DNA from 2 places in the Pseudoalteromonas sp. SR41-7 genome. Region 2 is predicted to be linked to the other one. Evidence: predicted binding sites of a transcription regulator. Region 2 holds the regulator's gene; the other holds the start of a gene.

Region 1 (16,914 bases), on a different contig from region 2:
CCACAACCGGTAACAATACGTGTAGTACAGATAGAACCAGGGCCGATACCTACTTTAACTGCATCCGCTCCGGCATCAGCTAGTGCAATCGCACCTTCAGCCGTTGCAATGTTACCTGCAATAATTTGTAGGTTTGGGTACTCTTTGCGAGTTTTAGTAACACGGTCAATAACGCCTTGAGAGTGACCATGCGATGTATCGATAAGTAAAACATCAATACCCGCTTCTACTAATGCAGCAATACGCTCATCAGTACCTGCGCCAACACTTACAGCAGCACCTACACGTAAACGACCTTGGTCATCTTTACATGCGTCAGGTTTGTCTTGGGCTTTTTGGTAATCTTTTACTGTGATCATGCCTTTGAGTTTAAATTCATCATCAACAACAAGGATTTTTTCAATGCGGTGTTCGTGCATTAAGCCTAAAATTTCTTCGCGTGCTGCGCCCTCTTTAACGGTAACAAGCTTTTCTTTTTTGGTCATAACGGTAGAAACAGGCTGTTCAAGCTTAGTTTCAAAACGCATATCACGACTAGTAACAATGCCTACAAGCACATTATTGCTGTCGGTAACCGGAAAACCTGAAAAACCTTTTTCGTGCGAAAGCTCAATTGCATCTGCAATTGTTAAATCGGCAGTAACCGTTACAGGGTATGAAACAATACCTGCTTCGTAGGTTTTAACTTTACGTACGTTTTTCGCTTGTTCTTCAATAGTCATGTTTTTATGAATAAAACCAAGACCACCTTCTTGCGCAAGGGCAATAGCTAAACGAGCTTCTGTAACAGTATCCATAGATGCTGAAATAAGCGGCAAGTTAAGTTTGATACCACGCGTTAAGCGAGTTGAAATATTTGCCGTGTGTGGCAAAACAGTAGAATGACCAGGTACTAAAAGTACGTCATCAAAGGTAAGAGCTTCTTTAGCGATTCTAAGCATTTTGGCAACTTCTCACATGTGGATCTAAGATAAGGAATTGCGGCCAAATTTTAACAGCGTTGTTGGCATGAGTAAATAATATTTCGCAAATATTTATGATAATATAGGGTCTATTAGCCTTTCAAGGTTAAATTTGCAGCAGTTTGTTAGGTATTTAGGCAAGGCAGAGCCTATGCAGTGTGGTTATTCCCCATAAATAGGCGATAACGTAGCATCAATTCCAAACAAGCGCTGACCAAAGGGTTCAGCCTAGGGGCGATTAACTCTTTGTTACTCGGTTTTTACTTAGCCCACTAGGTTACAAACCTCGCGCCGCGATTAAATCGCCCCTAGTTTGAACAAATTTTAATCTACAAAGGTCAATAGACCCTTGCTTTATAAATAGTTTTAGGTTGTTTTTTATGTTTTCGAAGCCTTCGCAGGCGGTTTACACCGTTTCACGCCTTAATAGAGAAATTCGCACAATTCTTGAGCAAGGTTTTGCATCTTTAGTGCTCACGGGCGAAATTTCTAACTTTATTACCCCTGCATCTGGACATTGGTACTTTTCGTTAAAAGACGATAAAGCACAAATTAAAGCCGCTATGTGGCGTGGGAATAATCGCAACCAAAGCTATCGCCCTGCAAATGGCGCGCAAGTTACAGTAAAAGCGCGTGTATCACTTTATGAACCTCGCGGTGACTACCAGCTTATTGTTGAGCATATGGAACCGGCCGGCGAAGGTCAGCTAAAACAAGAATTCGATGCACTTAAAATGCGTTTGGCCGCCGAAGGATTATTTAGCTCTGCGTATAAAAAACCACTTCCGCAAAAAATTAATCGTATTGGTGTTATTACCTCTGCAACCGGCGCTGCTATAAAAGATATTTTAACGGTACTTAAACGCCGTGCGCCGCAGCTAGAGGTAATCATTTACCCTGCTATGGTACAAGGCAAAGAAGCACACCTACATTTAATTAATCAAATTGAATTAGCTAATGCTCGTGATGAAGTTGACGTACTTATTTTAGGACGAGGCGGCGGATCACTTGAAGATTTATGGTGTTTTAATCACGAACAGCTCGCACGAGCTATTTTTGAAAGTGAATTACCTATAGTAAGTGCAGTAGGCCATGAAATAGATACAACCATTAGCGATTACGTTGCTGATGTTCGTGCAGCAACTCCATCAGCCGCAGCTGAGCTTGTAAGCCCAAATACGCAAGAGTTACACAACAAAGTAACGCAATTGGTTAATCGTTTATCTAACGCGTTTAAGCACGACATTGCCGATAAACGCGCTCTAGAAACGCAGTTACAACACCGCCTTAATTTGTGTCATCCGCGTAGTCAGCTTAGTCAAAAATCACAACGTTTGGATGAGCTAAGCATTGCGCTGCAACAAGCTATGCGTAATCGTTTATATCAGCAAGAACGCACACTCAATAACTTAACGCCGCGTTTGATGCGCCAATCACCTGATAAAAAACTCGCTTCAGCAAGCCATCAACTCTCGCAATTACAAGCTAGGCTAAACCAAGCTATACAGCATCAGTTACAACAAGCGAATAATAGCTTAGCACTGCAAGCAAGCAGGTTAGACTCGGTAAGTCCGCTTAATGTTTTAGCGCGCGGTTATAGCATCACTAAAACACAGCAAGGAAAAGTAGTTAAATCTGTGGGGCAAATTAAAACAGGCGATGTTTTAGTTACAGAGTTAGTCGATGGCTCTATAGAATCACAAATTATTTAAAGCTCTGTACTTAGCAACATTTTAAGTTCGCTATCGCTCGATGTGGAGGTAGTGCTTTTAAATTGTTGCCAAAACTCTTGTTCCATCAACTTATCGTTTAGCTCTCGCCATTGAGCATTACCAAATGTGTCGTTATCAATAGGGGCGGCAAGTTCAAATTCACATACTGTTTTTTTACATTTTGCACTAACAACGTCAGGAATAATTGATAAATCAGCTGTTAATAAAAAATCTTGTAATGCCATTTCAGTACGATAAGCCCATTCTTCATCGCGCGTTTGATTTTCAAATTTATCACGTAAAATCTGCTCAAAATCTGAAGGCCCCTCATTTTCTTTAAAACACTTTTGAGCGCCGCTTTCTGTTCGGCGAGTTGCTGCTTAAGCTGAGTTACTTGCTCTTCTAAAGGTAGTTCATCAAGCATTTGGGTTTCTGAATTGGTTGTAGGCGAGACTTCAGCGGGCTCTATACTAGCGACTTGCTCAGGTGCTGAACCTGTATTACTCAATACCTCATTACTTTGTTGTTCAGTATGAAGCTTTTTCTGTTTTTCATAACTTGGCTGCGACTTAACAGATTCCGGATAACTTGAAGCTGCATTAAAGTAGCTCCAAGTTAAACCTACACCCGCAATAAACCCAATCCCTAGAGCCAATAAACTATTCTTGTTCATGTTAATTCCTTTTAAGTTTTATTATTTTTAGTTACTTATAACATTGCACTCGTGTGCGATTCGTTTTCAGGCTCAGGATTTGCTAAAAAATTTTGGTTCATACTTTGCGCCGGACACTCACAATCCGGTCGACCAATAATTTTAGCGGGTACGCCAACAGCGGTTGTGTGTGGTGGAACATTGCTAAGTACAACTGAGCCCGCACCAATTCGTGCGCCCTCACCTACTTCAATATTACCAAGTACTTTAGCACCCGCGCCAATTAATACGCCTGCTCTAATTTTAGGATGACGATCGCCCTGCTCATTGCCTGTACCGCCAAGCGTTACAGATTGCAAAATTGATACGTTATCTTCAATTACCGCTGTTTCACCAATAACAATACCGGTTGCGTGGTCAAACATAATGCCTTTACCCACTTTACATGCTGGGTGAATATCGACCCCAAACACTTCAGAATTACGGCTTTGAATAAAGCGCGCTAGCTCTTTGCGATTTTGTTGCCACAAACAATTAGCCAAACGGTGCGCCTGAATAGCATGAAAACCTTTTAGATTTAATATAACCGTAAGATAGGTTTCTGATGCAGGGTCGCGGTCTTTTACCGCTTTAATATCCTCAGCAACAAAAGATAGCATACGGTCACATTTTACAAATGCTTGGTCAAACAGCTCTCGGATAGTGAATGCAGATACCACCGCATCAGCCAACTTATTAGCAACAATAAAGCTCAATGCCGAACCTAAACAATCATGATTTAAAACACATGAATAAACATGACTTGCTAATAATGGTTCACGTTTTACTACATCGTTAGCTTCGTCGCGAAGCTGTTGCCAAATTGCATGACGCATAATACTGCACTGCCTTAAGTTGATATAAAATAGCCTTTTCCCAAGTCTAACGGATTTAACCACTAAGGTGTTAATCCCTTAGTTATTTGTTCTGGTTATTAGGTATAACTGTTTATTAAGTTTCATTATTAAATAATAAAAATGCCTCGATGCTTATAGCACCGAGGCATTATTTTAACGCTTAAAAAACACTTAAGTTATTGAAATACTTTATCGACTTTCATCACTTCAATATTTTTTGCAGGAATTGCTAATTTATAATCAGCAATCACTTTATCTTCAGCCACTAATTCAGCAGGTTTATTAGTGTTATAAATCATTGGTGATGTTTGCTGCGATGCTAAACGTTTTTGCATATCAGCGCCGTCACCAGTAATAAATACATAGTGAACATTGTCTGTTTGTAAGTTTTCTTTAATAACGCGATTAACATCAGCAAGCGTTAGCGTTTTAAGTTTATTAGTAACGTAACTTACAAAGCTATCTGTGTTGTAAAATTCGCTATCAAGTGCGTAACCTAATTGGCGATTTTGACTTGCGACCATTTGCGGCACAAAGTTAATTAAAAAGTTACGCGTAGCTTCAAAATCACCTTCGCTCATACCATTTTTAATTAGCTTATCTAGCTCAAACAAGGCTGTACGTGTTGCAAAGTGCGCATCGTTATTAGAGCGAAGTGGGCGTAACCACACTTGAAAAATTTGCTCAGAGCGCCCTAGGTTTGCATCAGGCTTGGTTTGAAACATACCACGTGGAAAATATTCAATGTATGCGTAATCGCCGTAGTTCATGCCGCGAGTTTCACGAATGCGCTCATATAAAAAGCTGTTAGAACTACGGTGCTCACCAAAGTACGAACGCACAAGCCAAAGGGCTGTCCAGTCTTCGCTACTTCTTATTGTATCAATAGGAAAACCAAACGATACAGCAGTCGATTGTGCCGATTTTTCTACAATAGTTGCATGATGACCTTTAAGCACTGGCGCATCAGGAATACTTAAACGGCTTTGCTCACCTTTTGGTAGCGTTGCAAAATCGCTCATCATTTTAGCTTTAAGGTTTGCAGGCACAGCCCCAATTAAGCCAACCGTGAGTTTAGATTGCGTAAGCTCGATGTTATAAAACGCTTTAACATCATCTAGCGTCAACGCTTCTAAATCCGAAATATCACCGTAGTTGTAACTTTCGTAAGGGTGATTTTTGTAAAGTGCACTGTATAGCACTTCTTTGCCTAGCTCTTCATCGTTAGATGCTTTTAAGCCTGATTTAATACCATCGATCATTTCTTTTTTAAGGCGTTTAAAGTCATCGTCTCTAAAGCCTGGGTTTAATAATTGATCGCTCACAAGTGAATACCACTGCGCTGCATTGTCTTTATGAATACGCCCTTGGAACGACAGCATTTCTTTATCTATTTGATAACCAAAGCTACCTGCAAGCGGATAAAGTGCTTTTTGAATATCTTTATAGCTTGTCGCCTCTGAGCCACCTTGTGCAAGCATTGCCGCAGTGAGCGCTGCAACACCTTTTTTGCCTTGAGGGTCGGCAGCCGCGCCGGTATTGAATAAAAAGTTAACATCGATTAACGGCGAGCTATTGGTTTTATCAAGTACTTTAAATGCAGGTGCCGCAGGTGCTTGTTCAAGCTTTGCAGTAAGCGCATTTAAATTAACTTCTTGCTCAAAACCTGGGGCTTTATCAAGTGCCGACATTGTTAATGTGGTACGTGCGTTATCAGTAAAGTATTTATTAGCAACGGCTTTAATATCTGCGCTGGTGATGTTATCTGCCGATTTATACAGCTGGTTTATAACCTCAGGATCGCGCTCAAAATGCATGTAGCTGGCAAGGGTTGATGCAATCGCTTGCGACGAATCTAAGCCATTAATAAAGCTGTATTTAAGATTCGATTTTAAATCACTTAGCTTTTGCTCATCAACAAGCTCAGTGCGTGCTTTTGCATAAGTTCGATTAATGGCATCGCGCGCAGTGGCTAAATCGCCTGCGTTTTCTACTTTAACAAATACGTGTAATAAACCCGGATCTTTAGTCTCTGGGTTATAGGTAAACATTTGGCTGGCAATTTGTTTGTCGACCACTAGCTCTTGATATAAATCTGAATTACTAGAAAAATAAAGCTGTGAGATTAAATCAAGCGCCGCTCTGTCTTTTTTAGCAGGCTCCCACGCAGCGCCTTTGTACGATACGAGTAACCAATGCCCTGGTAGCGCTTCATCTTGCTGGTGTAAATATTTTGGTGCTTGTTGAACAGGTTCTGCTTTAATGTCAGCAACATAGTTACCCTTTTTCCAGCTGCCCCAATGCTTTTTAACCATTGCCATTGTTGCTTGTGGGTCTACATCGCCCACAATGACAAGTGACACATACTCAGGCTTATAAAACTTGGCAAAAAATTCTTTACCATAGGCCATTTGATCAGGCATGGCTTCTATGTCTTTAAAAAAGCCCATAGTGGTGTGTTTATACGTGTGCTTATCAAACGCTTTTTCGCGTACAGCGCTTAATAATTTACGAATTGGGCTCGCGTTGTTTTTCAAGTACTCACCTTTTACCGTTTGTGCTTCGGTTCTAAATTGCTCTTCGGTGTAGGTTAAATTTTGAAAAATATCAGCTTCAAGCTCAAGTACTTTATCAAGGTGCTGCTTTGAAAAGTTTAAATGGTAATTTGTGTAATCGTTTGTTGTATATGCGCGGTTATCAACACCTGAATTTTTTAATATGTCTGAGTACACATCTTCAGGGTATTTTTGTGAGCCTTTAAACATCATGTGTTCAAAAAAGTGAGCAAAGCCTGTTTTGCCCTCTTCAACTTCGTTACGCGATCCAACCGATACCGGAATTTGCAGCGACACTACATCAGGGTAATCGGTTTTAACAACCATGACACGTAAGCCGTTTTCTAGCTCTTCAATTAAGTAATCTTGTGAAAAAACACGGTCATCAGCTTTATTTACTTGTTCTTGTTGTGCTGTTGTTTGCGTGCTTTGGTTTTGTTGCATGGCGCAACCCGTTAACGCCAGCGATACCGCTAAGCTGGTTGCTAATAATTTAAATTTCATTGTTGTCCCTTTTTAAATTGAGCAAATTTGTTGTTAGATTTAATACTAACTCACCCTCGATTATGCCCCAAAGCCAATAAATATAAGAGTCCCAAGGGAATTTATTATGTAAACAACTGTGTCAATTATAAATTATGGGAACAAGCACTATGAATAAACATCATGTTAATTGAAAAATTTTCACTAAATAAATCTATCTAGACGTCTAAATGGCTGCTATATTAAATCCATCAAAACGCACTTGGCTGGAATGAGGATTATGGCTTTATCATTAAAAGAGAAAATAGAGGACACCAACCAAGGTGTTTATCTTATTGGTACTACCCCGCCTAAAATAGGCACCGATAAAGCGCAATTAAAAACTATTGCAGAAAAGCTATTAGGTCGCTTACACGAAATTGAATACGACGGCGTAATAATTTACGACATTCAAGACGAAAGCAGTCGAACCAATCAAGCGCGCCCGTTTGCGTTTAAACAAACCGTTGATCCGCGTGAATACAGCCATTTACTGCGTAATTTATCTGCACAAGATGTAATTACTTATAAAAGTGTGGCGCAGCGTGGCGTAGGCGAATTTAAAGATTGGCTAAGTGAAACTAAAAACGACTACGATTTACAAAATGTAGTTTTAGTAGGTAGCCCGTCATCGGTAGGCGATATAAAGCTAAGCCTGCCAGATGCGTATAAAGCATTGGCTGAGCAATCAGATGATTTCTTTTTAGGTGGCGTTACAATTGCCGAGCGCCATTCAAGTAAACGAAATGAGCACGAACGATTAATAGAAAAAACAGCACAGGGTTGTAAGTTTTTTATATCGCAAGCTGTTTACGACGCACAAGCTACTATAGAGTTAATTACTAGCTACGCACGTACATGTAAAGCACAGGGTATTACACCTCAACGTATTATATTAACGTTTACCCCGTGCGGCGGCGAAAAAACCTTAGAGTTTATGCAATGGTTGGGTATCTCAGTGCCAGAGGCTACAAAATGGCGCATGCTTGATGCAGACAATACATTAAGCGAATCAGTTCGTATTTGCCGCGAAAACCTCGACTTAATACTTAAAAGCTGTGCACATTTAGACGTGCCGTTGGGCTTAAATATTGAAAGCTTAACAAACCGTAAAGAAGAAATTGATGCATCAATAAACTTATACCGTTTATTAAAAGCCATTATGGAATTGAACCTTGCGGAAAAGCTAATAGCTTAGAGCTTGAGCCTAAACCAATTCACACCCTTCTTGGCAAGCCTAGTGGCTTGCTTTTTTTATTAATCTTAAATTAAAAATGGTTATGAGCTTTTAATTAAGCCTATAATTTCACCTCTCTTAACTTGCTGATTGACCGAGTAATTCATATAGCAGTACTATCACTTAATTGTTAACGATAGAGCGTTAACAATTTTCTGTAAATGATAACTGTGGATAGGGAGATCAGATAAATGGAATCAATTAACTTAACACTCAAAGTTATAGGTGAACTATACGCAGGTAGCTGTTTAGAGTTGACAGCGAACAACGCTCTCTCCAACATTTCTAATATTATAACTTATATAGCAACAGTGTTAGTTACACTAACGGCTATCGCGCTTCCGCTAACACAACAGTCATTGCAATGGATGGAAGACAAGTACGATTCTGAAAGTGTAGTTAAATACTTAAATGACAAAGCCCCCATTCAAGCTAATTCAATAGTACCAAAAGTACTAATATACTTACTGTTTTCGCTAATCTTTTTTTTGGCACATGAGCTTTTAACAATACCTTTAAAAGCGTTCCTCTTTATCACTATCATTACCTATTTTGCATATGTCGTAGTAATGTATTCTAGGTATTTTGCATACGTATTTAAGAACCTGAGTAGTACAACGTATATATATGACAAAATATTAGAAAAAACTGAGAGTTTAGATGAAATCACAGTCACTGAAATTGCAGTTTTAATGGATATTGAAAAAGTTAGATTAATCAAAAAACAAGAAATTAATGAGTTAAGTAGTCAAGCTAGGGATCTTGGGCATTTATTAAAAAGTTCAGATATCCATGAATCTATTGAAAGTATGAATACCTATCTTAATAGCCTACATAAAATTTTATATAGCTTACCTAAAACAGCGCCCGAGGAAAAATATACAAAAACAGCTAACTTCTTATCTTATCTAACATTTCAGCTACTTGGTGATTCAAAACATGATATATCTTTAAGTAGATTAAATGAAATTATAGTGTGGGTTGAGAGCAAAAGGGACGATACATATAAACCGCTTACATCCGGTAGGTTTTTAATTGAATTCGAACATTTTAAGAACAGAGTTAATATTTGCATTCCTGACTTAATAAAGCATTTGAGAACTCTGATATGGCACTCTAAGAAAGAAAATATACATATCATAACAGAGCTTTATAAAAATATTTGTAAATCATTATGGCAGAGAGAGAAAAATGGCTCTTATTTTTACTTTTTCTTTCACTTCAAAATTGGTGAGCACTTATACAAAACTAACCTACATAAAGAACTAGAAGAATTATTTAAAAATAATGAATCAAAAGTCACTAAATCTCAGATCACGTTAGTCCTAAAAAATGCAGGCGTCCAGGATGACAAAAAGGTCGATGAATTTATGCTAGAGGTTTGGGACAACGCATATGTTAAGGCTGCAGAACAGTTAACATATACTTTCCTTCTGTATTTCCATAATAAAGAGAGTCACCTCCTAACAATAAGGAATATAAACAACCCAATAAAAACAAATTTTAACAACCTTACATCAGAGCTATTACCGAGTTCGATAGATGAAATATTTTCGCACATTACAAATTCAGAAAAGTTAGATTATTTTGTCTTTGGAGATTCACCAAGAGAGAACATAATTCATTCATCAGGGATGCTTCTAATCTATGAGGTTATTAAATGCATTTACAATAATAAAAAACCTTTATTTTCCTGTAAGCAGTTCCAATATCAAGACTTAAGTATTCTTATCTATTCGGCTAAAAGGTTAGAGATTATTGTAAAAAACATCGTCTTAATTAACGAAGTATCCCATTTCATATCGAGTCATTACTTAACTATTGATGAAGTTTTAAATGCAGCAAATACTCTTCTAGCTACGATGATAAAAGAGTTAGACGAATATAAATTAGAGCTTGAAAAAAATGGAGATTTAGACCCAAATGCTTTTAAAAAAATTAAGAAAGTATTTGAAGACGAAATAGAAAATAGCCCTATAACTTTAATAGGGTTGAAGCAAATAAAATTAGTAAATGAAAGCATATCTTCATTTAGTGTAAAGCTACCTAGAACAACTTTTTTAAGAAACAACAATATAGACACAGACTTTTGGAATATAGGCTCTATTTTAACAAAACATATAATGAATGAGCTTAATTTGATATTACGAAAGCGTGGATGCTCGCAGGCTAAGAACTTTCCCAGCGTAAGCTCTGGTATTAAAGCTGTAGTTATTACAAGGGGAATACAGCAATACCTAGTTGATAATGGCTTCAGTTTCACAGATAGAGAAATAATTTGGCCCGATAATACTACAGCTTACTGTTTAAAATTAAACTACGGAGCTATTGATAGTTTTTATTGTATATCAGATAAAGACACTTTATTTAAATGTCAAATAGGCGAATCTAATCCTTTTAAATTAGGCATAGTTGATATGGGAGAGGATATTGAAGTAAATATTCATTTTTTCTTTAAAGCTAATTTATGAAATATTTATCCTTTCTATTTCAATGATCAACCTTAATTGAGGCTAATTAAAACATCAGCGTTAATTTAACGCTGATGTTTTTTTGAAAATAACGTTTATTTTTTTCCTACTTATTGTTCAACTTTTTAGCGAGCTTATACGCTTGTTTATTTTTATACATTGCGTGGTCTGCATCATTTAATAGCGTTTCAAAAGGCTGCTTTTGTTTATTAGTAAAGCTATAACCTATGCTGAGCGATAAATCGCAAACGTCTTCTTTGAGTAAAGCTTTTGAATACTCTGAGGATATTTTATCCATGATGTAGTTAATTTTGCTTTTATCACTTAATTGCATTACTGCAACAAACTCATCACCACCTAAACGCCCTACTATGTCGGCATCCCTTAAATGGTTTTTTAGCGTATCTGCCAATATAATTAAGGCTTTGTCACCCACTTCATGTCCAAAGGTGTCGTTTAATTTTTTAAAGTCGTTTATATCAATAAACAAGCAACATACGTCGAAGCCCAAACGCAGTGCTAAATTAAGCTTTTGCTGAGCTAGTAAGTTAAGTGCTCGGCGATTATAAATATCTGTTAATGAGTCTAACATGGCTATTTCGCGCATTTGTTCATAGCTGTAAACAAGCGCTAGGTCGTCTTCAATTAAATCGCGTAGTTGCTCTATGAGCTCAAAGTATTCATCGGTGTAGCTAGTTATTTTAGTGTCTTTTAAGCATAGCGTGCCAAATACTTCACCTTCTGGCCAATGAATAGGTAAGCCTAAGTAGGATTCAACACCGTCCTCAACTACTTCTGGGAGGGTGTTCCATGCATCGTTATTGCTTGCATCATTAACATATAAAATATTATTAGTTTCAGCGACGTGCCGACAAAAAAGAGGAGTTTGAGGGGGAAGTATCGGGTTGGTTTCAAAGCTTGAGCCACCTTCGTTATTTCTAATAACAACGCGATAGCCTTTGCTTGTTGCCTGAACTATATAACCAGACGGGGCTGAAAAAAGCCCCGTGATAAGGTCCATTGTTTTTTGCCATTTATGCAAAGATATTTGGCCATCAACACCAGAGAATGCCCATTTATCAGTTTCAAACATTAACTTTACCTCGGCTATTTAATAGCTCCAGTATAGGCAAAAAAGTAAACTAAAAGCTATTATTTACGACGTCTACTTGGCTCTCTTTTACCTGTAATGCGTTTTTTATCGCGATCTTTTCGAGATTTATTCGTATTTTTACGATTATCTTTGGGCTTTTTATTTAAGTCAGGCTCGTAACCTTCTAACCACTGCGGCGTTAAACGCGTATCGAGTAATACTTCAATTTCTTCTAGCAGCCATTGCTCATCAAGACTTACCAATGACATAGCAAGCCCTTGTTCACCAGCGCGACCTGTACGGCCAATACGGTGCACATAATCCTCGGCAATGTACGGCAGTTCAAAATTAATTACGTATCTAAGTGTAGAAATATCTAAACCACGCGCAGCGACATCGGTTGCAACAAGTACGCGTGTAATACCTTCTTTAAAGTTTTGCAGTGCACGGTCACGTGCGCCTTGCGATTTATCGCCATGGATTGATTCGGTTTTTAACCCATCTTTACACATTTCTTTAGCAAGCTGATCGGCCATTTGTTTTGTGCGAGTAAAAATAAGCACTTGGCGCCAGTTTTTCATGCCAATCATGTGCGATACAAGTTCGCGCTTACGGTCTTCATCTACAGCGTAAATAACTTGCTCTACTTCAACCGCAGCTGAGTTACGTTTATCAACTTCAATTAGCTCAGGGTTTTTAAGTAGTTTTTTACTGAGTTCAAACACGCTGTCATCAAACGTAGCTGAAAAGAGTAAAGTTTGGCGATCGCCCGGGATATGTCGCAATATACGTCTAATTTCATCAATAAAGCCCATATCAAGCATGCGGTCGGCTTCGTCAAACACTAAAGAGTCTACGCTTGAAAGTACCACACTGCCTTTAACTATATGATCAAGTAAACGCCCTGGTGTTGCCACTATAACTTGTGCTGTTTTAAGTGCTTTAATTTGAGGGCCAATACTTGCACCACCATAGGCTAAGGCACCAATGATATTAGTGCCTTGTGCGTACTTTTCAAAGCTGGCAAATACTTGCTGAGCAAGCTCTCGTGTTGGCGTTAAAATTACAACGCGGGCAAGGCCTTGCTCATCCTTTTTAGGGGTATTTAAAAGCTTATGTAATAGAGGTAAAACAAAGGCGGCGGTTTTACCCGTACCTGTTTGCGCGCTGCCCATTACATCACTTCCGGCTAAAATAGGCGGAATAGTTTTAATCTGAATTGCGGTTGGTTGAGTGTAATTATTTTGCTCAATCGCTGTTAATAATAACGGGTCGAGATTAAGTGATGAGAACGTAGTGGCAGACATAGGCTTAGCTTTAAAATAACAAAGAGCGCTATTGTACGCATATTACTGTACTGCGTAAATTAACCAGTCCAGAAAAGTATTTAATCGTGATTGCTCTCTTTCGCTTTAGCGCTAAAATAATAAAAAAGGCGCTAAATAACCGTTGTATTTAGCGCCTTTTATAATTTGCTGTAGCTTTAAGCTGGCTTTAGTGTCGCTTTACGTTCGTTGTAAAACGCTATTAAATCGTCAACTGTTGCTTGGCAGTATTCGCGAATACCCGAAACCACCATGTGCTTTTCACCACTACCCACTTTAACGCCGTTTTCTAACAGGTTAAAACGTAGTGTAATTTTTCCGCGCTTACCAGTGTACTCAAAGCTTGGCTCTGCAAATTCAAGTACTGGCGCTGTTATATCAAGGTTATCAAGATTAATAAGCATTGATTCGTAAATTACCATCGGACGAGCAGGGTTTATCATTACCTCTTGCTTGCCCATTAATGGGATAATTACATGCGGGAAGGTAGTACCAGAAAACTCAACATAATTTTTTATTAGACTATTAGTTAGTGCTGGGCATTGGCTGGTTTTACCGCTGCGCTTTACCTTTAAAATGACTTTTTCGCCATTGGTTACATCAAACTCATCGGCTCCCTCAGGGAAATGAAGTTTGGTGTTTTCATCAACCATACCGGCAAAAGTAAATTCCATTTGTTCACTAATACCGTAGCGGTCTAGTACCAATGAAAAAAGTAAGTCTCCTGGCGCGCAAAACTTTTTGGCATCTTTGTCATGAAGTGGATTGTAATCGTCAGCAACGCATTTAGCGAAGCGACAACCCTGCTCACGAGAGATAGAAACATAATCAGCATGCTGCTGAAAAAAAGGACTTAACATAGTTTGTTCACTGCTTAAACTGCTTATAACCTATCTATATTACCAGAAAAAAAATATTGAGAGGTCGAATCTGTTAGATTAATGGCTAAATAAAACAGAGCAATAAAAAAACAATGACCTTTTATTTGTTAGCGCTATCAATTATATGTGTTTTTCCGTACTGCAAAATATCAATAATGCGGCAACCCTTTTGGCACTACTTAATGGCTTTAAGTGTTCTAAGTGGGTATTTTCAAGGTTATATAAATTTGTATGCTCTGCTCAGCACTGGGCTTTACGTTGTTTTATACTACTGTGTGCTAAATGCAAAGCGGGCAATAATACGCGCTATTTTAGGTACTGTTTTTATAATTTCCTCACTGGCATTAGCACTTCATTGGGTGCCTGGTTTTAATAACCTCCCTATTGTTATAGATGAGCGTATTACAAGCGATGCGATTGCTTTTACCCTTTATGCTAATTTTGATAAAGCTATGGCTGGGTTATTCCTTTGTGCTTACTTTTATTCGAATAAAAAAGCTTTAAAAGCAGACTCCAATAAAGCAGGCCCATTAAACGTTAAACAACCCATTTTAATAGTTATTACTACTGTTTTAGCTTCGCTCACTGCGGCTTTAACACTTGGACTTGTAAGCTTTAACCCAAAAGTGCCCAACTTTTGGTTAGCCTTTATTGCTATTAATCTTTTATTTACCTGTGTAGCTGAGGAAGCTTTATTTCGAGGTTTATTACAAACCAAACTTAGCCAAATAATCACATCTACTCGCCTAGCGTTACTTGCCCCAATAATGACTGCTGCAGTGTTTGCTTTAGCACATTTTGCTGGAGGAATTAACTATGTATTGGTTTCATTTATTGCAGGCTTAGGATACGGCTATATTCTTTATAAAACGCTGCGTTTAGAATGGGCTATTATATGCCACTGGTTAGTGAACGTTTTTCACTTCTTTTTGTTTACTTACCCTATGCTCAGTAAAATCTAAATACATTTACAAATGCTAACAATTTACCCGTTAGCAAACATTGCCAGCGTTTGATTTTGTTAGTAATTTACTACTTTAAATAATAAATTAAAGGACTAATAAATATGCTACGTTTTATAGCGGCAATAACAGTGCTGGCCACAATAACCGGTTGTTCAGGAATGACCTATCATACAGACATAGACAACGGTGTTTTATCTCAAGAAATTGGCACCTACGTTAATAAAAGAGATTTACAGCAATTTTATAGCGACCAAGAAGCACACGAAAGTGGCGCAACACTTTTAGGCCGAATAGAAGGTGAAAGCTGTGATGGCGACGGTATGGGCAACAATAATGTAAGCTACAATCGCTCTAAATCAAACGCGATTGATTTACTTAAAGCTGATGCTATGCGCAGGGGCGGGAATGCTTTTACTATTAATTCCTGTAGTGAAACCTCTGTATCGTACTGCGACCTATCTGTTTTATGCACCGGACAGGCCTACGACTATTAATAAGTAAAAGTGCAAATTATATATTAAGCGCAAAGCTCAGTAGTACACGCTTTCCAGACTCGATTTTAGATACGCTGTGTTCGTACTTATCGGGTCTGAACAAATACACGCGATTAAATAAATTTATAATGCATTTTGAGCATTTAAATACCCCACCCGCTTTAGGTTTCTCTAATACAAAATTAAGCTTGTAATAGCGCCCTTGCTGCACAGGGTCAATATGGTTCATTACGCTATGATTGGTTGGGTAAGTAACAAGGTTTATCGAAAATGTGTTACTGCTAAAAATGGCTTTGTTTTTTACAAGTGCAATCATACTGCCTCCTATGAGTTTATATGCCGCATTGTAGCATTTAGTAAATTATGAATGCTTAGGCTAAACAATATCAAAATACGATGTCATATAGCTAAACAGCCTGAAACAAAAAAGCCGAACTTATTTTACTAAGCTCGGCTTTTAAAAGTACATTGTTTAGTAATTATGCACTTGGGTATTCGCGGTACGCACGCTCTATATTTTTAGCCTGCTTTTTAGAAATACCTAAATGAGCAAGTGCAACACGTAAACGAGCACGTGATAAGTCAGAGCCTAATATTTCCATTGCATCAAGCACTGACGTACTTGATGTTTTGCCTGTAATTGCGACAAAAATTGGCTCTAAAAAGTCTTTAATTTTAAGCTCGTGGAATGTAGCCACTTCTTTTGCAATTGCAAAAATAGCGGGCTTATCAAAGCTACGTAAGCCTTCTAGCTGCCATACAAAAAATTGTAGTGCTTGGCGTATTACGTTTTCGTCTGCTTTACCAGCTGTTAATAGCGCAGGATCGTAAGTTGGAATACCACCTACAAAGTGCCCTGCCAGCTCAACCATATCCGAAAGGGTATTAATACGCGTTTTAGCCTCAGGTAATACTTTAGCTAACATTTCACCGTTAAACTTCCAATCAACAAAGCGCTGAATTAACTGCTCGTCGGTTAAATTTTCACGGATCCACATGCCGTTTAACCAGCTTAATTTATCCACGTCGAATACTGGGCCACCAAGCGATACGCGCTTCATGTCAAAGTTTTCAATCATTTCATCAAGTGTGAACTTTTCACGCTCATCTGGCATTGACCAACCCATACGACCTAAGTAGTTAAGCACG
Region 2 (16,914 bases):
AAGTCGCTCGTTTATTAGGTCAACATCACCCTATTGATATTAAAACTACTTTTTTAGGGGCGCATGCTCTACCGCCTGAATACAAAGGCCGTGCTGATGAATATATTGATTTAGTGTGTACTGACATGCTTGATCAGGTAGTGGCTAATAATCTTGCTGATGCAGTCGATGTATTTTGTGAAAATGTTGGGTTTAGTTATTCGCAAACCAAACGTGTTTTCCAGGCGGCTAAAAAGCATAACCTCCCAGTAAAATGCCATGCTGAGCAGCTATCTAATCAACAGGGTGCTAAGCTGGTGGCGCAGTTTAATGGCCTTTCGGCTGATCATATTGAGCATCTAGATGAAGAGGGTGTAAAAGCCATGGCAGACGCTGGGACGGTAGCGGTATTATTGCCAGGTGCATTTTATTTTTTAAGAGAAACTAAATTCCCACCTATTGAATTACTTAATCAATATAAAGTACCGATAGCTATTGCGAGTGACTTTAATCCAGGTACTTCACCGCTGTGCTCAGTGCACTTGATGATGAACATGGCATGCACATTGTTTAGATTAACACCTGAGCAAGCATTAGCTGGTGTTACTCGAAATGCAGCTAAGGCACTAGGGTTAGACGACCGTGGTATTTTAAAGGTTGGCGCAAGAGCTGATATTGCGCATTGGCAAATAAGTCATCCATCACAATTAAGTTACCAATTTGGCGTAAATAAACTGTTAAATTTATGGATTTTGGGTAGAATTAATTAGTTTGTATTATTTTTACCCACATATAACTTGGTTTAAACTTTTTTAGCGAATACGGATGCCGTTAATTTGAACATACTAACCGACAGTAATTTCCCAATATTTTTTAGTGGTGCACTATTAATGGCGATGATCGCCACTTTATTTGCTGTTAAAAATACCAGTATTAAATTTAGTTATTTATGCACAGCTGCTGTTGGTTTAGCTATTTTAAGCAGCGGTGCGGCTTGGCTTGCTATTTTACTAGCCTTTGGGTTTTGTTTTCACTTATGGCAAGCATTTGAGCGAAATAATTGGAGCATGATAATTACCAGCTCAATGGCTGGTTTTTTATTTGTTGTTCTATTTTCAGCTCATTTATTATTGGAAGTTCCGCTATTTTGGGTTGTGTTAGCAATATTATTATTAGCTATTGTAGGTTTTTTAAATGATGAAAGCGCTGAAATAGAAGTCGTTATAGAGCCAGAACCTGAAGGTGATACATTTGTTGAAGAGTCTCCGCTTTCAGTTTTTGCAGATAGAAAACAGTTACGCCAAGGTTACTATGCATGGTGCGACAACAAACAAATAAGCGCAGCGTTAATCGTTATTCGCCTTGAAGGCTTTGAGCAAGTTAACCAGCATATTGGACGCGACTTTGGCGATATACTGTTAGCGCAATCGGCTAATCGAATAAAAGAGCTACTTTCAAGTGACGAAATAGTGACTTTAACTGGACAAGAAAAGCTAGCCCACTTAGGGGGTCTTAACTTTGCATTTATTTGTAGTTTCGCGAATCAAAAACACTTACATGAATTAGTTATTGACCAAATACTGGGTGCAACGCTTAAGCCATTTAATGTTGCTAACTGCACTGTAGAAGTAAAAGCGAGAGCGAGTTATGTTGATTGTAATGAGCAAGATAACAACTTTGATAATTTAATATCGTACGCATATCTGGCACTCGATAGCCACCCAGATCGCAAGGTTGTGCCTTATCATCAACAAATGATGATTGAATTGCGAGAGCAACAAGCGCGACTAAAGGAATTAGCAAATATTGATTTTTCGAGCGAGTTAGAGCTTTATTTTCAGCCTATTATTTGTAACGAAAACGGTCAAATTGAGTTTTTAGAATTACTACTGCGTTGGCAGCACCCTAAGCAAGGGATTTTATCCGCTAACAGGTTTATCGACGACATTAGAATTGCAGGGCTTGGTTATCCACTCGCTAAATTTGTAATAGAGAGAGCTGCTGAGCTTGCAATGGCGCTTAGAATAGAAGGTATTTCTATACCGCTTAGCATTAACGTATTTGGTCCTGAAATGCTTAACGAAGAGTTTATTGAATTTGTTGATGTTGTTTTAAGTGAGCATCACTTGGAAGCTGGCGATTTAATTGTTGAATGCCCTTTGCATATTTTTACGGGACTAGATGATAAAGGCAGAGGCATGATCGCAAGGCTTAATAACATAGGCTTAAAAGTATGTGTTGATGGACTTGGTGATAACCCGGTACTGCTTTCTAAGTTACCAAGCTTAGCGGTAGAGTATATTAAGGTTTCACCTTCACTCACTGCTGACTTTAGTAATCAAAACAATATACGCAGTTTAGTTAGCGGAATGGTTGAAATGCATAACCAACAAAAAACAAAAGTGATTTTTGAAGGGGTAGAAACACTTGAGCAACTTAAGTTTGTAAAAAGCTTAAAAGGTTATGCTGCCCAAGGTTATTACTTTGGTCACCCGCTAAGTAGTATTGGTTTAATGAGCTGGCTAAAAGAGTGGCGATTAGTTCAACAGCGCTAAGTGTTTTCTTTGGCTTGTAGATAGCTATTCACAAGTGCACTGATCACTTGTCCTACATGGGCAGCACCGGCCTCAACTCCGTTAGGGTGCTGGCTAGGCGCTGCTTCACATAAATGTAAGTACTTAGAGTCGCGATGGTTTGCTGCTAAATGCACAAAGTGCTCAGTGTCATTCACACTAAATCCGCAACATGTGTACGCACTCACCGGCATGTAAGTAATACTATCTAAATCAACTTCAATACCCAGTGGTAAATCGTTAAAATTACTTAATGCGTTTTCAATTGCCTGCGTGAGTGTAGTTTTTCGCTTAACTTGTATTGATTGATAGCTATCAAACGTAAAGTTAGCTTCACTCATTGCATCTATAATTGCTTGATTGTTTTTTATCTCATGTAAGCCAATAACGTGGTAATTACTTAGATGTTGCTCGTTATAAGCGTAGCGAAAGCCATTGCCGCTATGGCGACCTTCACATTCTCTAAAGTCGGCATGAGGGTCAAAGTTGATAGCATTAATAGGTGTATTTTTTGACTTACTCAGGGCACGGATAATTCCCAAGCAATTGTTATGACCTCCGCCAATAACGATTGGCTCAAGCCCCGCTTTAAAAATAAGGCTCAATACCGACTCTACGCGTTCATCAAGCTGTTGGCATAAATCTCGTAATTGAGTTAACTGCTGGCCTTGCTGATTATTAAGCTGGTTGCTTTGCGCCATTAAATCATCAGTATTAACTTCACCCAATAAAAGCACTTTTTGAGTGGCAATAAATTGATTGTGAGGTTGGTTTAAAAAGCGTTTTAAAAAAGCCGGCCATGCTTCGTTTGCACCGCCATTTCCTAAGTTTGCTTTTGGGCCGATATCTTCGCAAATACCCAGAAGTACATAGCGGATACCAAATTGAGCAGCGTCAACAAGTGCTTGTTGCAGGTTTACTTGGGTGTCGAGCAAGGCCATTGATTGCCATGCTTTTTTCTCATTTGCGCGGGTAGAGCAAAGTGTTCTAACCGCGCTTTCATCATATACTTTTAAATGGGAAGTCACGTTATACTTCTACAACTTCCAACTCTAATTCTTCTGCAGATAAAACAATGCCTGTGCTATCAGCATAAATAAAGTCGTCATCAAAAAATGATACCCCAGCAAAGTTAACGCCTATAGCATCTTCACCAGCACCTTCGCTGTCGGCTGCAACAGGGATTGAAGCAATTGCTTGAATGCCTAAATCAAGCTCTTCAAGCTCATCAACGTGGCGTACTGCGCCGTAAACAACAATACCATTCCAGTTGTTTTCAAGTGCTAGCTCAGCCAGTTCAATGTCGATTAGTGCGCGACGAGTTGAGCCGCCACCATCAATAAGAAGTACTAGGTCTGTACCATCTTGAGAAAGTAATTCGCGGATGAGTTCATTATTTTCAAAACATTTAACCGTTTTAATGCGGCCACCAAAGCTGTGTCGACCACCAAAGTTGATGAACATAGGCTCTAGCACGTCAACCACGTCAGCAAAGTGGTCGCATAAATCAGAAGTGCTGTAATCCATTATTTTATCCTCAAAAGGTACATTAATTTATATCTCAGTATACCCTCCTTATAAGCAATAACAACGACTTAATCGCAGTAAATTTAGGCAAAACAAGCGCTAAATCATTAATCGCAATAATAGTGTATTAAAAGCGTCACTCAATTGTTATTTACAACACATAAGCTAAATCGGTGTTCATATGTTATGCGATGAGGGATGGTGATGAATAATAATATGCTTAAAAAGGTAACTCAGATAGATGAGCAATTATTTTTAACTTTGTTTAATTGCAATTCACCGAGGTGGTTTAAAACAATGGCCTTTGGTTTGTCTAAAAGCGGTGATGGTGGGCTTTATATATTAATATGCTTAGCAGTGTGGTGGCTTAGTAATAATGAACAGCACCAATTATTGCCTGTCACTATATTAATTGGTTTTGCTATAGAAAGACCTATTTACCTACTAGCTAAAAATAGATTTGCTCGGATCCGTCCATGCGACTGCTTAGTAACAAATGCCTATATAGTACCAAGCGATAAATTTAGTTTACCATCGGGTCACAGTGCTGCAGCCTTTTTAGTGGCAATTATATTAAGCCATTTTTTCCCAGAATATGCATTACTACTATTTAGTTGGGCTACCGGCGTTGCTATGTCTCGTGTGGTATTGGGTGTGCACTTTCCTGCTGATATTATAATAGGCGCAACGATTGGTAGTTTTTGTGGTTTATTTGCGTTAGCACTCGTGGTGCCTGCATGAAAATATTGTATGGAGTACAAGGTACCGGTAATGGTCATATAACGCGCGCTCGGGTTATGGCAAGCTGCTTTAATAAGCTCGGTATTGATGTTGATTATGTGTTTTCAGGGCGCGCAAATAAAGATTACTTTGATATGCACGAATTCTCAGATTATAAAGCGTATCGTGGTTTGTCGTTTAGCACTGAAAATGGGCAAGTTAAAAATTTAAAAACACTTAAAAACATGCGAATTTGTAAGTTGGTGAGTGATATAAAATCGCTTGAGATAAAACAGTACGATTTTGTACTTAACGACTTTGAGCCTGTGACAGCATGGGCTGCAAAACGGGCAGGTATACCCGTTATTGGCATTAGTCACCAAGCAGCATTTTTGTCAGATAACGTACCTATGTTTGGTCGTGGCGTACTGAGAAAATCACTTATCAAGCATTATGCACCAGCGACTACCTACTTAGGCGTGCACTGGCAACCATTTGCAAATAATATAATACCGCCTTTTATTGCTCATCATAATCACGACAACCCTGTAGCAGTAATGAACAAGGTATTGGTATATTTACCTTTCGAAAACTTAGATAGCGTTGTTGATTATTTAAAAGACTTTCCCGAAAAAGAATTTTATTGCTATCACCCAAATGCCAGCAATCAGTCTTTTGGACATATACATTTACGAGCCCCTTCACGTTCTGGCTTTTTAAACGACTTAGCAAACACAAGTGGCGTTATTGGTAATGCGGGATTTGAGCTTGCCAGTGAAGCGCTTAAGTTAGGTAAAAAGTTACTATTAAAGCCTTTAGATGGTCAGTTTGAGCAAGCAGCAAATGCACAAACTTTATTTGCCATGGGCATGGCGCATGTTATGAACTATTTAAACCCACAAGCCCTTGATGATTGGAATAGCGCGCCGCAAAACAAGCAAATAAATTACCCCAGCGATCCCGCGCCTTTAATTGATTGGTTGGTTAAACAACAATGGAATAACACACAATCGTTACATAAAGGTTTGTGGGATAGTGTCGCCTTATAGCCATCACATTTAAACTGTTTAGAATTACCAATAATAAAAAGTTAAATTAATTAGTCGCTGTTGATCTATTAGCTATAATACAAATGCATATTTAAAAAAGGCGTTAGCGATGAATTTTTTACAAAACTTAACAATTAAACGACGTTTACAACTAAACGCAGTCGTTGTTGGTTTAGCAATGGTGGTCCTTTTATGCGTGATTATTTTTGAATCACGTACAACCTTGAGCTTAAACAAGACTATTCAATTAGCAGAAGAGCTCAACGTACATGCATTAGCATTGCGTAAACATGAAAAAAACTTTTTGTTTTATAAACAAGAAGATGCGTTAACTGCATTTGAAACGGATTTTGAGCAGTTAAGTGATAAAGTAAAAAAGTTACAACAGTTAATGGCTAACCAAGGTATTGCACAGGAGCAGGTCCAGCGCTTTGAGCAACTAATAAATAGCTATAATAATGATTTTGAAACTGTTGTTAAGCTTCAAAAAGAGATTGGTTTAACCCCGACCGACGGGTTATATGGCAAGCTTAGAAGCTCGGTTCATGAAGTTGAGCAACTATTAAAAGAGCAGCAAAATTACCAACTGCTGTCGTCAATGCTGCAACTAAGACGCTCAGAAAAAGATTTCATGCTGAGATTTGATATTAAGTACCTAGGGCGTTTTAATGAGGGAATTAATACATTTAAGCAGCAGATAGCTGCAGCACAGCTGCCAAGCGACTATAAAGCACAAATTAATCCTTTGATTGATATATACCAAAGCGAATTTCAAACACTTGTGCAGGCGCAAACTAAGCTAGGGCTAGATCTTGAGTCAGGCGCACTTGGAGTAATGCGTGACAGTGTAGATAAAAGCGACGCCATTGTTTCTAAAATCGTTAAAGACACTAAGTTACAAGTAGAGCAAAGTGTAGAGCAGGCTCAATTTTTAGCTATTTTGGTATTTTTGATTGCAGGTGTGATTGTATTAGCACTCGTTTATTTTACAAGCCACTCCATTATCGTACCTATTGAGCGGGTTTATCACACCATTAACGATATTCGCCGTAATAATGATTTGAGCGTGATGATAGAGCAAACTGGTAAAGACGAAATTACCACCATGACGGTCGACTTTAATAGCTTAATAGGCGATTTTAAGAACTTAATTAACGAAGTTAATGGTGCTTTAAACACGCTTAATGTAGCAACAGAGCATTTATCACAAAGTACCGCAGCAACAAGCTCTGGTATGCAAGAGCAACTACATGAAGCCGACATGGTTGCAACTGCAGCCACCGAAATGCAGGCGACGATTCAGGATATTTCACATAATACTGAGGCGGCTGCGAAAAAAGCAGAGTCAACAAATTTAAGTGCACAACAAGGGCGTAGTGAAGTAGATTCTACCGTTAAGCACATTAGGGCCCTATCTGATTCGCTGGGGAATGCATCAAATGTAGTGTCGCAACTTGAAAAAGATGGTGAAACAATTGGTTCAGTGCTTGATGTAATTCGAGGGATTGCAGATCAAACAAATTTACTTGCACTTAATGCGGCAATAGAAGCGGCCCGTGCTGGTGAGTATGGTCGTGGTTTTGCTGTTGTTGCAGATGAGGTTCGTTCATTAGCAAAGCGTACTCAAGAGTCTACAAGTGAGATTGAAGGTATTATAAGTACCTTACAGCAGCGTACTCAAGAAGTGGTGAGTATTATGCACAAATGTCGCTCTCAAGGTGATGAAAGTGCCTCGCAAGCAATTAAAGCAGGTGAGCTATTAGGCGCAATTACTGAAGATGTACAAACAATAATGGAAATGAGCTCTCAAATAGCGGTTGCTATTGATGAGCAAAGCCAAGTGGCATCAGAGGTTAATAAAAATGTAGTAAGAATTCGCGATATTGCACAAGACGCAACTGAACATGCCGCTAACAATGCGCAAACAAGTGAAGAGGTCTCTGAGCAGGCTCGCGTTCTGTTCACTGCAATTGATAAATTTAAGGTTTAATAACGCTTAATAGAACGGGCCTATAAAGTTTAAGGAACAAATTTTATAGGCACGCTATCTTTACTTTTTTCGTGTTCAGTTACCCGCGCTAAATATTCACTCCACAATATATCTTGTTGCTGTTGTAGTTTTTCAAAGTAGCGCCAGCTAAATAGTCCGCTGTTATGGCCATCGTCAAAATCTAGACGAAGTGCGTAATGCCCAACAGGTACAATACTTTTTATTCCTACAGCTTGCTTATTAAGTACTAGCTTCATTGGGCCAGAGCCATGGCCCTGCACTTCAGCTGAAGGGGAGTGTACACGTAAAAACTCACAGCTAAATACAGCTTTACTGTCATCATCAAAGTAAACATCTAGATTTTTACTCACACTGTGGTAATGCACTTTTGTTACGTGTTTCATTTAATATATCCCATTAAAAAGCCCCCAATTTGGAGGCTTTTAGTATAACGTTTATATTCGTTTTATAGAATAAAGCGGCTTAAGTCTTCATCTTCAACAAGTGCACCTAAGTGTTTTTCAACGTAAGCGGCGTCGATTACTAATGACGAGCCTGCTTTTTCAGAAGCATCGTATGAAATTTCTTCCATCAATCTTTCCATTACAGTGTGTAAACGACGAGCACCGATGTTTTCGGTTTTCTCGTTAACTTGCCAAGCTGCTTTGGCAATACGCTCAATTGCATCGTCGCTAAACTCAATCGATACCTGCTCAGTTTTAAGCAGCTCTCGTTGTTGCTCGGTAAGCGATGCATGAGGCTCTGTAAGGATGCGTTTAAAGTCATCTGCAGTAAGTGCTTCAAGTTCTACTCGAATCGGTAAGCGGCCCTGTAGCTCTGGGATCATATCTGATGGCTTTGCCATCTGAAACGCACCAGAGGCAATAAACAGCATATGGTCAGTTTTAACCATTCCGTGCTTAGTATTTACAGTTGAACCTTCAATTAGCGGTAGTAAGTCGCGCTGAACACCTTCTCGGCTCACATCTGGACCTGAAGAATCGCCGCGCTTACAAATTTTGTCTATTTCATCAATAAACACAATACCGTTTTGCTCTACTGCAAAAATAGCTTGTTCTTTTAGCTCTTCAGGATTTACTAATTTAGCGGCTTCTTCTTCCGTTAATAGTTTGAAGGCTTCTTTGATTTTTAGTTTACGCTTAGTGCGCTTATCGCCGCCCATGTTTTGAAACATGCTTTGTAGCTGGTTGGTCATATCTTCCATACCAGGAGGCGCCATAATTTCTACGTTTGGTTGTGCTTGTGCTAAATCGATTTCAATTTCTTTATCATCTAGCTGACCTTCACGTAGCTTTTTACGGAACGCTTGGCGAGTTGATGAGTTATCATCACGCTGCGTTTCGCCGTATTGATCTTTCGCTGGTGGTAAAAGGGCATCTAAAATGCGCTCTTCTGCTGCTTCTTCGGCGCGATGTTTAAATTTCTTAGTCTGCTGTTCACGAGTCATTTTAATTGATACATCGACTAAATCGCGGATGATAGTCTCAACTTCTTTACCAACATAGCCAACTTCAGTGAACTTAGTCGCTTCTACTTTAATAAAGGGTGCGTTAGCAAGTTTTGCTAATCGGCGGGCAATTTCTGTTTTACCTACACCGGTTGGACCAATCATTAAAATGTTTTTTGGTGTTACTTCGCTGCGTAAATCTTCTTTGAGTTGCATGCGGCGCCAGCGGTTACGAAGTGCGATAGCCACTGCTTTTTTTGCTTTAGCCTGACCTATAATGTGCTGATCTAGCTCGTGAACAATTTCTCTTGGGGTCATATCAGACATGATAGTTCCTATTATAATTCTTCGATTGTTTGGAAGTTATTAGTAAATACGCAGATGTTGCCTGCAATAGTTAAGCTTTTCTCTACTATTTCACGAGCGCTTAAATCTGTATTTTCTAAAAGGGCGGTTGCAGCTGATTGTGCAAAGTTACCACCACTGCCAATTGCAATTAGGTCGTTTTCAGGTTGAACCACATCGCCATTACCGGTAATAATTAAAGAGGCTGTTTCGTCTGCAACAGCGAGCAGAGCTTCGAGTTTTCGAAGTGCACGGTCGCTGCGCCAATCTTTAGCCATTTCTACTGCGGCTTTAGTCAGGTTTCCTTGGTGCATTTCTAATTTGCTTTCAAAGCGTTCGAAAAGAGTGAAGGCATCAGCAGTACCGCCGGCAAAACCAGCGATTACTTTGCCATTATAAAGACGTCGAACTTTACGGGCGTTGCCCTTCATTACGGTATTACCAAGAGACACTTGGCCATCGCCGCCAATTACAACCTTGTCGCCACGGCGTACACTTACGATAGTAGTCATGTTATTCCTCATCATCGAGCTGCAGAGGCAACTCGTAAAAAACGATTATGAAGAGGTTATATGGGTGAATGGTTTATTTTCAAGTCCAGCCCCAAATTCCGCAGCCGACTATTTTTACACGTTTAAGTTTGTTTTTATCACTTTCGGCTTGGCGTTTGGTTTTATATGGGCCTAAGCGCACTTTATACCAAGTACCATTGCTGCCTTCAGCCTGTTTTATTTCAGAAATGAGGCCTGCAAATGCTATTTTAGCTTTTAGCGATTCCGCTTGTGCGTGGGTTTTAAACGAACCACACTGCATAACGTAAGGACCTTTTTGCTCGAGTTCTTTCACTTCAACTTGAATCTCGTGGTTTCTAATTTCTTTAATAAACTCTGGTGTGCGTGGAATAACCACTTCTACTTTTGCGGGCGCAGTGGGGTTTGCTTGTTTTTCGACAAGTTTTGGATCTGCATTACTTTTAATAAACCATAATGTATAAGCAAAACCACCGACGAGTAAGATGGCTATGACAGCTAAAAGAATAGGAAATGGTTTTTTAGCGGGTGCGTTTTTTTTACTGTTTCTGCCTGCAGGCTTTTTGTTAATATAATCGTGCTGTGCCATGGTGTTATTTTGGCCTTAACCTAAATCATGTCTATAGGGTCTACGTCTAAGCTCCAGCGTACTTTTTGTGCAAGTTTACTTGAACTTAAATAATCAACCATTTGCGCAAGGTACTGATGTAATATGCGACGATCTTGCGCTTGAATATGTAATTGAAAACGATACATACCTGCGACTTTTTCAAGTGGAGCAGGGATCGGACCGAGCAATTGTATACCAGATACCCCATTCACAGGAACCAAATCCGTCAAAAAATCGACGACTAGCTTAATGCTGTGTCCTTGTGCACGGACAATAGCCATATTTGTAATGGGTGGTAAGTCTGCATCATCGCGTTCACTCAGTGCAAAGCGAGCAAAGTCTTGGTAACCATTATTAACTAAGTCTTGTAAAAGCGGGTGTTCTGGAAAGTGTGTTTGTAATAATACTTGCCCAGGCTCCCCTGAACGCCCAGCTCGCCCCGCGACTTGAGTAACTAACTGTGCTAAATGCTCTGTTGCCCTAAAGTCGCATGAGTATAAACCGCTATCTACGTCTAAAATTATAACAAGGCTTACATCTGCAAAGTGATGGCCTTTGGCAAGCATTTGTGTGCCTACTAAAATGCGTGCACCGCCTAGGTTTATTTCATCTAGTGCTTTTTCAAGGCTGCCTTTACGGCGAGTTGAATCGCGGTCTATGCGAGTAACGGGTGTATCTGGAAACTCGGTCGATAAAAACTCTTCAATTTGCTCTGTACCTTTGCCATTTGGAAATATTTGCGTACTTCCACAATCAGGACATTGGTGAGGAACAGGGTATTGATCGCCACAGTGATGACAAATCATTTGCCCAATCGCTTTATGAAATGTGGCGCTGGTACTGCAGCGTTTACATTCACTTAGCCAGCCACATTCATGGCAAATAAGAGTGGGTGAAAAACCTCGGCGATTTAAAAAAACCATAACCTGTTTACCGCGATTTAAGTGTTGGCGCATAGTTGCAAGGCTTGCATGTGCAATACCTGCTTGGTCGGGTTGGCCTTTCATATCGAGTAACTTAAATTGGTTATCTGTCGCAGTTTGCGCGCGCTCGGTTAAACTTAGTAGCTGATATTTGTTATTAATTGCTTTGTGAAGTGTTTCAAGTGCGGGTGTAGCACTGCCTAATATAAGTGGTATTTTATGCTGAAAAGCTCTGTATGCGGCCAAATCACGAGCATGGTAACGAAGGGTATCTTGTTGCTTAAATGATGAATCGTGCTCTTCATCGACAACTATCATACCGAGTTTTAAAAATGGCAGAAAAATACTCGAACGTGTGCCTATAACTATTGCACAACTGCCTTTTTCGCAAAAACGCCATGTTTGCAATCGCTCGTTGTCGGTAAGGGCTGAATGCCAAAGCATAATGGGTGTATCAGAAAAGCGGCGACGAAAACGGTTTACAGTTTGTGGCGTTAAGCCTATTTCTGGCACTAATACTAATGCTTGCTCGCCACGTTTGAGTACTTCTTCTAGGCACTGTAGATACACTTCTGTTTTACCACTGCCAGTTACGCCTTCTAATAAAAAGCTGCTAAATCCACTACTTTGATTTATTGCCGTACAGGCAACCGCTTGTTCTTTATTAAGTACTGGTTTACTACCGACAGTTGGAGCAACACTTTGCCATTGGTTATCGTGCTCAATAGTTTGTGTTATGAGTTCTTTATCTATTAGGCTATCGATTGTTTTTTTACTAAAGCCAAGAGCTTTTAATTCGGTTAACGATGATTTCCCCGATTGCGATAACTGCTTTAATAAATTGAGCTGTGTTTTAGCTTTTAATGACGGTACTTTTGCACCTTTTTCTGTCAGGGCAACCATATTAATACTGGTTTTATCTGGCGATTCACCTTGGCGAAGTACACTCGGTAGCGCTATATGAATAGTTTCGCCTAAGGGATAGCAATAATAGCGCGCAGTAAAGCTAAGGAGTTCTAAATGTTGGGCACTTAAAATAGGGGTGTCGTCTATTACCTCTATAATATTCTTAATTTTATCTAAAGGGACGTCGGTACTGTTTTTAATGCCCAGAACAACAGCCACTTTTTTTTGATTACCAAAAGGCACTAAAACCCGCATGCCCGGAAGTATTGGGATTGATAAGCCACTGAGCTGCTCTTCTATTTTATAATCAAAGGTGCGTGGAAGCGGGACTTTAATAGCAACTTCAACAAAACTCATAACAACTCAACCCGTAAAATTAATGCTGTAATGTACTAAAAATACCGCTAAAAACCTACTAGCAATAGTACTTGAGAAAGAGATTGTTCACTTTTTTAGCGAAAAGATAAATAAATACTTGTGCAGGGGAAGGTTGTTGGATAAAATCCGCCACCAACAAATTTGTTTTAACGACGTATGGTGCCAGACTTCGGGTTTGGAGAGCGATGCGGCCTTAACTAGAGGTTCCTATGAAAGAAGGTATTCACCCTAAGTACGAAGTAATTTCTGCAACATGTTCATGCGGAAACAAATTCGAAACTAGCTCAACTCTTTGTAAAGACATTCACTTAGACGTATGTTCTGCGTGTCACCCGTTTTACACTGGTAAGCAAAAGATTTTAGACACTGGCGGACGTGTTGATCGCTTCAACAAGCGCTTCGGTGCACTTAGCAGCAAGAAGTAATTATTGCTGTTTAGTTAAAAAAAGCACCTTAGGGTGCTTTTTTTGTGTCTAAAATTTACCACTTCTTATCTTATTTAGCTTGCTCGAGCTACATCACACCTTGCATAACTATTTCCTATTCTTATTCTGAGTATGCATAAACCTTTACAGACAAATCGATAGATATTCTCTATATTTTAAATAGTACAAATTTTAACTAGGTTGATAAAAGTAGCTAACGTGGGCTTATCTGTTTTTAAAGTAGTGTAGTAGGCTGTTATTTTAAGTTTATGATGATGCGTTAAACATACATTTTTTTAATATTGTAATAGACATAAACGCACCTCAAAACTTACTTTTTTGGTGAATTTTTATTTATCAAATGTTTATATAATCCTGCAAAGTTACTGAAAAACCTCTTAAAATTAAAGGATATAGCATATAACAGGATAGACCTGATATTGCTTGGAATTTAAAAATAATAAGGGTATCGTACCCCAAGACTCCACCTCTCACTTTAACTTAAATTGCAGGATACCATCGCGTTATGTCTGACTTTCGTGAACAAGCACTACATTATCACTCACATCCCGTACCTGGTAAAATTAGCATTGAGCTAACAAAACCAGCTGAAACAGTTCAAGACTTAGCCCTAGCTTATAGCCCAGGTGTCGCTGAGCCTGTACGTGAAATTGCCGCAGATCCTGCAAATGCATATAAATATACCGGTAAGGGTAACATGGTTGCGGTTATCACTAATGGTACTGCAATTTTGGGCTTGGGTAATTTAGGTCCTTTAGCGTCTAAACCAGTAATGGAAGGCAAGGCGTTATTGTTTAAACGTTTTGCAGGGCTTGATTCTATTGATATTGAAGTAAAGCACAAAACAACAGAAGACTTTATTAACACGGTTGCCAATATTGCTGACACATTCGGTGGTATTAACCTTGAAGATATTAAAGCACCAGAGTGTTTTGAAATTGAAAAAGCATTAATAGAGCGTTGTAGCATTCCTGTTTTTCATGACGACCAACACGGCACCGCCATTGTTACGGCTGCCGGCATGTTAAATGCACTAGAAGTACAAGGTAAATCAATTGAAGATGCAATAATTGTATGTTTAGGTGCAGGCGCTGCTGCAGTTGCGTGTATGGAACTGTTAATTAAGTGTGGTGCACTGCGTGAACACATTTATATGCTTGACCGCAAAGGTGTTATTCATACTCGTCGCGATGATTTAAATGAATATAAACAGCTTTTTGCTAACAATACCGATAAACGCACATTGCAAGATGTAATTGCAGATGCTGATGTGTTTGTTGGTGTTTCGGGTCCTAACTTGTTAGCTGCCGAAGATTTAAAACTAATGGCAGAAAAACCGGTCGTGTTTGCATGTTCAAACCCAGATCCAGAGATCGATCCTGCACTTGCTCACGGCGCACGCAACGATTTAATTATGGCAACAGGGCGCTCTGATTACCCTAACCAGGTTAACAATGTTTTATGTTTCCCGTTTATTTTCCGTGGTGCACTTGATGTACGTGCAAGCGCGATTAACGATGAAATGAAAATTGCTGCAGTTGAGGCTATTCGTAGTATTGCCAAAGAGCCTGTACCTGCAGAAGTTTTAAAAGCCGCAGGCGTAGATAAGCTAGAGTTTGGTGCGCAGTATATTATTCCAAAACCAATGGATCCGCGTTTACTACCGCGTATAGCTAAAGCTGTAGCACTTGCTGCGGTAGAGTCGGGTGTTGCGCAAATTGACTTGCCTGAAAACTATATGGCGTAATATATAACGCTTAAACAAAAAAACCTCAGCAATGCTGAGGTTTTTTGATTAAAAAGGTAACGATTTATTCTTCGTTTAAAATAGGCACTTCTAAACCCATTTCTTGCATTATCTTTTTAACTTCTTCTGGTACTTTTTCTGCGTTGTCTTTACGTAGGTCATCGTCATTTGGTAAAGGTTGGCCAGTAAATGCATGCAAAAACGCCTCACATAGCAATTCACTATTTGTTGCATGGCGAAGGTTGTTGATTTGACGACGCGTACGCTCATCCGTTAAAACTTTTAATACATTTAGTGGGATCGAAACGGTGATCTTTTTAACTTGCTCTGATTTTTTCCCGTGTTCTGCGTATGGGTGAATATACTCACCATTCCATTTAGCCATAAGATGTATCGTTGCCTCAGATTATTAATTTCTCACACGGTATAAAAAGCGTGTAAATATGCGTGAAATTCTATCGATTTAAAAAAGATAGTCAAATAATAGATACCGATCTATCTTAATAAGCCTATTTGGGATGTAAAAATAAGCTCACTTTTGTGAGCTAAAATGTGATACTAGCAAACGCCTTACCTAACTTTAGCCATCTAGAGCTTTAAAATCCTTTGACTTATTAAAACGGATAACTTACTCTTTTAGACGTCTAAACATCCAAATTAATCAGGTGACGAATATGAGCGAAAAAAACAAAGCGACCATTGCTGTACGTAACGGCGTTGATGCTGATAAACATCATGGTGCAGTGGTGCCGCCAATTTATTTATCAACGACTTATTCGTTTGCCGACTTTGATACTAAGCGTGAGTATGATTATGGCCGCAGTGGTAACCCTAATCGTGATATTTTAGCAGAGACGCTTGCTAAGCTTGAAGGTGGCGCTCGTGGCATAATTACGGCCACTGGTATGGCTGCCGTGCATTTAGCTACTCAGCTACTTAACAGTGACGACACGTTAGTAATTCCACATGATTGTTATGGTGGAAGCTATCGTTTATTTACATCGTTACAAAAACGCGGACTATTGAAGCTTGAAGTATTAGATTTAACAAAAGAAGAAAGCCTTCAACAAATTTTAGCAATTAAACCTAAGCTTATTTGGATAGAGACTCCAAGTAACCCAGTACTTCGTTTAACCGATATTAAAGCGGTTACCGATGTTGCTAAGCAATGCGGTGCATTGGTTGCCGCAGATAACACGTTTTTGTCTCCTGCCTTACAAAACCCTATTAAGTTTGGTGTAGATATTGTGGTGCATTCAACTACTAAATATATTAACGGGCACTCAGATGTAGTGGGCGGCGCTGTTATTGCTGCAACACAAGAGCTTGGTGATGAGCTTGCTTGGTGGGCAAATAATATTGGTATTACGGGCGCCCCTTTTGATAGTTATTTAACGCTTCGTGGTCTACGTACTTTAAATGTGCGCTTAAGGCAGCACCAAGAAAATGCGCTAGCAATAGCTGAGTACCTTGAAAGTTCCAATTTTGTAAGCCAAGTTTACTATCCTGGACTTGAGTCGCATCCTCAACATGAACTTGCTAAAGCACAACAACTTGGCTTTGGTGGCATGGTTAGTTTTGATATTAAAGGCGATATAAACGACGCGGCAGCATTTTTAACTAGCCTTAAAACGTTTAGTTTAGCTGAGTCACTAGGTGGCGTAGAGAGCTTAATTTGTCACCCTGCAACTATGACGCACGCAGGTATGGAGGCAAAGGCACG

What was found. The regulator MetJ, encoded in region 2, represses methionine synthesis genes. The targets are predictions, from matches to a motif close to TAGACGTCTAGACGTCTA.
Positions count from the first base shown of each region.
Region 1: the regulator MetJ is predicted to act here: its motif matches at 7,480-7,497, upstream of H5092_RS01285 (methylenetetrahydrofolate reductase).

Region 1 covers NZ_JACJEF010000001.1:279,233-296,146, forward strand. Annotated here, with positions in the region: gene guaB (IMP dehydrogenase) at 1-941, opposite strand, end outside; gene xseA (exodeoxyribonuclease VII large subunit) at 1,343-2,674, shown strand; gene H5092_RS20580 (hypothetical protein) at 2,671-2,919, opposite strand; gene H5092_RS01270 (hypothetical protein) at 2,895-3,347, opposite strand; gene cysE (serine O-acetyltransferase) at 3,383-4,201, opposite strand; gene H5092_RS01280 (pitrilysin family protein) at 4,399-7,281, opposite strand; gene H5092_RS01285 (methylenetetrahydrofolate reductase) at 7,541-8,497, shown strand; gene H5092_RS01290 (hypothetical protein) at 8,728-11,007, shown strand; gene H5092_RS01295 (sensor domain-containing diguanylate cyclase) at 11,114-12,100, opposite strand; gene H5092_RS01300 (DEAD/DEAH box helicase) at 12,160-13,407, opposite strand; gene H5092_RS01305 (DUF3581 domain-containing protein) at 13,584-14,285, opposite strand; gene H5092_RS01310 (CPBP family intramembrane glutamic endopeptidase) at 14,399-15,268, shown strand; gene H5092_RS01315 (hypothetical protein) at 15,373-15,765, shown strand; gene H5092_RS01320 (2OG-Fe(II) oxygenase) at 15,782-16,081, opposite strand; gene gltX (glutamate--tRNA ligase) at 16,245-16,914, opposite strand, start outside.
Region 2 covers NZ_JACJEF010000008.1:58,321-75,234, forward strand. Annotated here, with positions in the region: gene hutI (imidazolonepropionase) at 1-749, shown strand, start outside; gene H5092_RS12440 (EAL domain-containing protein) at 870-2,534, shown strand; gene H5092_RS12445 (formimidoylglutamase) at 2,531-3,580, opposite strand; gene rraA (ribonuclease E activity regulator RraA) at 3,582-4,079, opposite strand; gene H5092_RS12455 (phosphatase PAP2 family protein) at 4,281-4,820, shown strand; gene H5092_RS12460 (MJ1255/VC2487 family glycosyltransferase) at 4,817-5,848, shown strand; gene H5092_RS12465 (methyl-accepting chemotaxis protein) at 5,958-7,838, shown strand; gene H5092_RS12470 (gamma-butyrobetaine hydroxylase-like domain-containing protein) at 7,868-8,242, opposite strand; gene hslU (HslU--HslV peptidase ATPase subunit) at 8,305-9,633, opposite strand; gene hslV (ATP-dependent protease subunit HslV) at 9,645-10,163, opposite strand; gene H5092_RS12485 (SPOR domain-containing protein) at 10,243-10,770, opposite strand; gene priA (primosomal protein N') at 10,791-12,977, opposite strand; gene rpmE (50S ribosomal protein L31) at 13,208-13,423, shown strand; gene H5092_RS12500 (malic enzyme-like NAD(P)-binding protein) at 13,950-15,191, shown strand; gene metJ (met regulon transcriptional regulator MetJ) at 15,256-15,576, opposite strand; gene metB (cystathionine gamma-synthase) at 15,866-16,914, shown strand, end outside.